One region of the Dorea sp. YH-dor226 genome, then DNA from elsewhere that is predicted to be linked to it. Evidence: riboswitches for the same ligand, from Rfam matches in the RefSeq annotation. Region 1 holds a riboswitch; the other holds the start of a gene.

Region 1 (3,225 bases):
CGGTGTAAACATATAGATACTGTTGCCGAAGTGTTTTCGTGTCTCAATTCTTGCTGCCTGTGCAATGTCTTCCAGAAGTGGAAGTGCGGCAGGAGAAAGGAGGGCGGCAAAATCTTCCGGTGTCTTCGCGTCATGTGCAAGTGCACGTCTGACATCCGCTTCTGTATATTTGTCGTAATCATACGCATCCATGGCAGAGATTACCTGATCCATGATATCGGATTCCAGAGCTTCCATTCCGGGAAGATAGGTCATATGGTCGATGCGGTTCTTTTTCTGATCTTCCAGAATTTCTTTATTTAAAATGCTTTCATTGATATGTTCCTTTTCCATGAATGAATGCCTCCTAATCCTGTAAAAATCCAGTCAGTGGAGAAGAAGCACTGGCGCCTTTTTCGATGGTGCGACCCAGACCTGACAGGTAAGCGCTTCTTCCGGCTTCGATGGCTTTCTTAAATGCTTCGGCCATGACAGGAATGTCACCGGCGGTTGCGATCGCTGTATTGGCCATGACTGCAGCTGCACCCATTTCCATGGCTTCACATGCCTGAGAAGGGCGACCGATGCCCGCATCTACAATGATTGGAAGGTCAATCTCATCGATCAGAATCTGAATGAAATCCTTTGTGCTAAGACCCTTATTGGAACCGATCGGAGCACCAAGCGGCATGATGCAGGCAGCACCGGCATCGCGGAGTGCTCTTGCAGCATTCAGATCCGGATACATGTATGGCATCACAACGAAGCCTTCTTTTGCAAGGATTTCGGTTGCTTTGATGGTTTCATAATTATCCGGAAGCAGATATTTGGAATCGTGAATCACTTCAATTTTTACAAAATTACCACAGCCGACTTCACGTGATAGTCTTGCGATACGTACCGCTTCTTCTGCGTTTCTTGCACCGGAAGTGTTCGGGAGCAGAGTGACATTGTCCGGAATATAATCCAGAATATTGGCAAGTCCGCCTTCATTGGCGCGACGAAGAGCTAGAGTGATGATCTGCGTCTCCGCTTTTTCAATACATGCTTTTACCAGCTCCAGGGAGAATTTTCCGGAGCCGAGGATAAAACGAGAGGTGAATTCGTGACCTCCCAGGATCAGTTTGTCTTCGTTTTGGTTCATAATAATTACCTTCTTTCTTGTGTTGTTATATATCTTCTTCGCCCAGGATCAGGCGTGTGATCATATTTGCCTCATGGGAGGCACAGATGGCAACTCTCGGGGCCATCAGACCGTTCCCCCGGGAGGGTTCCGTAACCTGATCTCCGCACAGGTAGAAGTTCTTTGTGATTCTTCGGGTGCGGATTGTGTTGCTGCTTTCGTATCCGGCCATTCCGGAGGCTGATACCAGCTTTTTCTCCGGGAAATGTTCCAGAATGCCATTGACCAGCATGGCTTTTGCCTCGGGATTGTCAAATGCCTCGCAGATAATATCATTTTCCCGGAAAAGATCTGCCAGGTTCTCTTCTGTTACTTTTACACAGTCGGTGTGGATATCCAGATAGGGATTGATGTCCAGAAGCAGGGATTTCAGCGCGTCTGTCTTGTATAATCCAATATGCCGGGTAAAGTACTGCTGTCGGTTCAAGTTGGTAATATCTACCACATCAAAATCAATCAGATGCAGGTGACCGACCCCGATTCGTGCCAGAGAATATGCGATGTTGGAACCAAGACCGCCAAGTCCGGCGATCGCTACATTTCCTTTGGAGAGAAGCGACTGTATCCTGGGACTGTGGCGTTCATTCAGTGCCGCGTTGATCTGTTCGCGGGTAAGTTTCTGTTCTGTCATGACTTCTAGCCTCCTCCTACAAAGCTTACGATCTCCATACTGTCTCCGTCCTTCAACATGGTGTCAGAGTACTGGTATTTGGGGAGAATCTCGCCGTTTAATTCGATTGCGATACGATTGATCTGATATTGGTTCTGTGCGAGATAATCAGAGACTGTCATCGGTAATTCCAGAACAGTTTCACGTCCGTTAATGGTAACCATAGATGTCCTCCTTTCTGCAGATTAGCAGTTAAGTGTTTCAGTTTATACCGTTGCAGGTAGAAAAAAGAGTTCACGAAGTAATACACCCGTGGTGGTGCACCCCTTCATGAACTCTCGTTCACTCTCAACTAATCCGGTATTAAAATGTAAACTCCTGGTTGGAATCACCAGTAGATGATACAAAAAGGGAGATACCAAAGTACCTCCCGCAATTTCTCTACGTTCCTACGTTGGCATTATCCAAATCAGGTATATGGGTCGAAGTTCTCAACTTCCTCTCAGCCTAGTACATAAGCTCCCCTGTTCAATTTACATGTTTAAGTATAAAAAGATTATGAAGAAATGTCAATCTTTATTTAGAAAATCTGGAATTTGTTGTAAAATAAAAATAACTGACAAGTTATTATTCATGGAAAGAAAGGAATGATGTGAGATGATAAATATAAAAAAAGAAAAATGTATTGGATGTGGAGCCTGTGTAAAAGACTGTCTGGGGAAAGCAATCAAGTTGATTGACGGTAAGGCGGATTACGTCCGTAACTGTATGCATTGCGGGCATTGTGTGGCAATCTGTCCGGTGGGTGCAGTTTCCATTCCGGGATATGATATGGAAGATGTAGAAGAGTACGAAAAAGATACCTTCACAGTTCAGCCTGAGAACTTCCTCCGTGCAGTAAAGTTCAGAAGAAGTATCCGAAATTTTAAAGATGAGCCGATTGAGCGGGAGAAGATGGAGCGGATCCTGGATGTTGGACGATACACACCGACGGCAAAGAACCGTCAGGAATGCCGTTTTATCTTGGTCCAGAATCAGTTGGAAGAATTTAAAGAACTGGTATGGAAAGAGATGCCGAATATTGTCGAGAAACTTAAAACAGACAATCCGGAGTATGCAAGAGTGTTTGAGTTGTTTTATCTCAGACATCAGAAAGATCCGGGAGAAGATGTATTTTTTTTCAACTCGACTTCTTTTCTTGTGATCGCATCCGAGAATCCGCTGGATGGAGGACTGGCAGCGGCCAATATAGAAAATATGGCAGTTGCAGAAGGTGCGGGAGTTCTGTATAACGGATATATGATGCGTGTGATCAAAGCAAGTGATACATTACAGGAATGGCTTGGGATTACAGATACGCCTGTCTCCTGCTGTATGCTTCTGGGATACCCGGCAGTGACATATCGGCGTACTGCACCTAGAAAAAAGAAAAACATAGAATGGAAATAGTTGA
Region 2 (3,225 bases), on a different contig from region 1:
GCATCGCAGATCGCTTTCAGAGTCTCATGACTTACGTCTGCTGCATCCGCTTTGGAATCTGTATGAAAAACCGCTCCAACACCCAGATAATCCGCACCTCTTTTTTCTGCCAGTAATGCCTGCTCAACAGTCTGTGCAGATACTCCGATGATCTTATCCGGTCCAAGCTTTGCACGGACATCTCCGGCTTCCATATCACTCTGTCCCACATGGACACCATCCGCATCCATTGCCAGCGCAATATCCACATTATCATTGATCACAAAAGGAACCTGATAGCGTCTGCATAATTCCTTGATCTCTTTTGCCTCTTCCAGAAACTTCTCTTCATCCAGTTCCTTCTCTCTCAGCTGTACGAACGTTGTCCCGCCTTCCAGCGTCTTCTCCACCTGGCTGTAAAGAGTTTCTCCATTCAGCCAGTGACGATCTGTCACTGCATATAATAGCAGGTCCTTCTTATCGCACTTCATATTTCGCACCTTCTTCCAGCGTTCTGGCATCCATATTGTAGATTGCGTCAATAATGCGGTTGCGGTATGTTGAATTACCGTCACCTTCCTGCATTCTGCTCCATCCGATCTCTCCTGCCAGCCCCATCGTACATACAGCTGCCGCTGCTGCCTCCAGCTTATTCTGAGGATTTGCCACTACAAATGCCGTCATCATACCCGACAGCTGACATCCTGTTCCGGTAATTTTGCCCATCTCCGGACGACCATTGCGGATGACGAAGCACCGGTCTTTGTCACCGACCAGATCAATTGCTCCGGTAATCGCCACGATGCATCCTGCTTTTTTCGCAAACTCTTTTACGAATGCAACAGCGCTGTCAAGGGTATCTTCCGTTACTGCATCGGCTACATCCGCATCTACACCTTTTGTTGTTCCACTTCCCTGTACCAGCGTCTTGATCTCTGAGATATTGCCTCGAATCACATCGAACTGAATCTCATCCATTAATTTTATGGCTGTACTGGTACGAAGTGCACTTGCTCCGGCACCAACAGGATCCAAAAGGACAACATGTCCCAGTTCATTGGCTTTCTTTCCCGCCACAAACATTCCTTCGATACTTCTCTGATCTAAAGTTCCAATATTGATATTCAATCCTCCACAGATCGATGTAATATCAGCCACATCCTCCGGCTCATCTGACATGATCGGACTTCCGCCGCAGGCCAGCAGCACATTCGCAACGTCATTTACCGTCACATAATTCGTAATATTATGCACCAGTGGTACTGTGCTTCTTACATTTTCAATACAATTTCCCAGCATCATCCATTCCTCCTTATTTGCTTTTATTATTTGAGTTCAAAAAACGGATATGCCGTCACAGGCATATCCGTCATTCCATACACGATATTTCCCTACGTTGGCATTATCCAAATCAGGTCTATGGGTCAAGGCACATTCAGCCTACTCTCAGCCGGATCATGTACCGGCTCCCCGTTCTGGTTCATATACAGTATTCATTATACTACTTCTGAGACATTTTGCAAATTCATTCTGATATTTCTTTCGAATTTAGCGTTTCGCGGTTTTCTGTTTTTATTTTTCTCGTCCGGATAAAATAATAAACAATCAGCAGTATCATGGATGCGATTCCGGAGATCGGATAAGAGAGCATCACAACCTCCAGCGTATGATGCTTTGGAAGCACCAGAAGTATCCACGGAACACGCACCAGGAAAACACCCGCCAGATTGATGGCAGTCGGTATCGCTGCATCCCCCAGTCCTCTGAGCGCCCCTGAAGGGATCTCCATAAACACAAATAAAATATAGATCGGGACAAGGTAATGAATCATATATACACCGATATCAATCACATTTCCATCCGTTACAAACAGATGGAACATCGGCCGGCAGAACCAGAGGAGCATCATCTGTGCCGCACCGCAGACGATCAGCGCCAGACCCAGGCATATTTTTATACTTTGGAAGACACGTTTCATCTTTCCCGCTCCATAATTCTGCCCCACAAACGTTGTGACAGTCGCTCCAAATGCGCTGCAGACCGTCCAGAAGATCATATCCATCTTATTATATGCGGCCCATGCCGCTGCTGTATCCGTTCCAAAACTGTTGATAGCAGTCTGCAATATGATGCCGGTTACCCCGGAAATACAAAACTGCAGCCCTCCCGGAAGTCCTACCCGAAGTTCTTCCCATAAAATTTTCCTGTCAATCCCGATCCTTGCCGGTACCAGTTTCATATCAGGATAAGAATTCATCAGTGTGTTCGCGACAATCAACGCACAGACAGCCTGTGATATGACAGTTGCAATCGCCGCTCCTGCAATCCCCAACTGAAAAAACACTACAAAAACTACATCCAGCACAACATTCAGCACACTACAGACGATCAGATAGTAAAGCGGACGTCTGGAATCACCGACGGCTCTCATGATTGCTGATCCCATGTTGTATGTGAGCGTCGCAATCAATCCCAGGAAATAGATCCTGAGATATATAATCGAATCCGTCATCACATCGCCCGGTGTCTTCATTACTTCAAGAATCCATGGCGTGATACACCAGCCAATCACCGCCAGCATCATGCTGATCACGATTGAAAATGCATATGCTGTATGCAGACTTTTATGTAGTTTTTCCAGATTTTTTGCTCCAAAGTACTGAGAGATGATCACTCCTGCACCGGTAGAAAGTCCACTGAAAAAGTATACTACAATGTTCGTAAGCATTGCAGCCGATCCCCCTACACTGGCCAGAGCCTGTTTCCCCACAAACCGGCCAACAATTGCTGCATCCGCCACATTGTATAACTGCTGAAAAACCGTTCCCAACGCAATCGGAATAAAGAAAATCAAAACCTGTTTCCAGATCACTCCTTCTGTGATCGGGTTAGTTTGTGATAATTGTTTTTTCACTTTATTTTCTTTCCTTTTCTTTTTTACATACTAATATTTTCTGATCGTATCGTTCGAATCATCCGTAGATTTATCAATCCGCTTAATAGTCACATAATATCCGTTATTTCCATTTGTGTTCACAAACACACGGTCTCCGACTTTATGTCCCTTGATTGCCTTCCCAAGCGGGGACTCAATACTTATGAGCCCCTGCAGCGAGTTTCCCCGAATACTCGTTACCAGACGATAGGTTTCCAGTTCATCATCATCTTCAAAATACACATCAACCGTATTATTAATTCCAACCTCATCCGCGTTGGAGACATCCGACACAATCTTCGCATTCTTCA

The links. A riboswitch is a leader RNA that binds a small molecule or an ion and turns the genes downstream of it on or off. The one in region 1 is predicted to bind thiamine pyrophosphate.
Region 2: it holds a riboswitch for thiamine pyrophosphate, as region 1 does, so the genes downstream of both, thiM (hydroxyethylthiazole kinase) here and thiS (sulfur carrier protein ThiS) in region 1, are expected to answer to the same signal.

What each region holds. Positions count from the first base shown of each region.
Region 1 covers NZ_JBDOHS010000011.1:18,100-21,324, forward strand. The annotation lists gene thiH (2-iminoacetate synthase ThiH) at 1-333, opposite strand, end outside; gene ABE547_RS10370 (thiazole synthase) at 347-1,123, opposite strand; gene thiF (sulfur carrier protein ThiS adenylyltransferase ThiF) at 1,149-1,793, opposite strand; gene thiS (sulfur carrier protein ThiS) at 1,799-1,996, opposite strand; TPP riboswitch at 2,201-2,308, opposite strand; gene ABE547_RS10385 (nitroreductase family protein) at 2,430-3,221, shown strand.
Region 2 covers NZ_JBDOHS010000002.1:51,107-54,331, forward strand. The annotation lists gene thiE (thiamine phosphate synthase) at 1-470, opposite strand, end outside; gene thiM (hydroxyethylthiazole kinase) at 457-1,278, opposite strand; TPP riboswitch at 1,350-1,462, opposite strand; gene ABE547_RS02070 (MATE family efflux transporter) at 1,505-2,893, opposite strand; gene greA (transcription elongation factor GreA) at 2,924-3,225, opposite strand, start outside.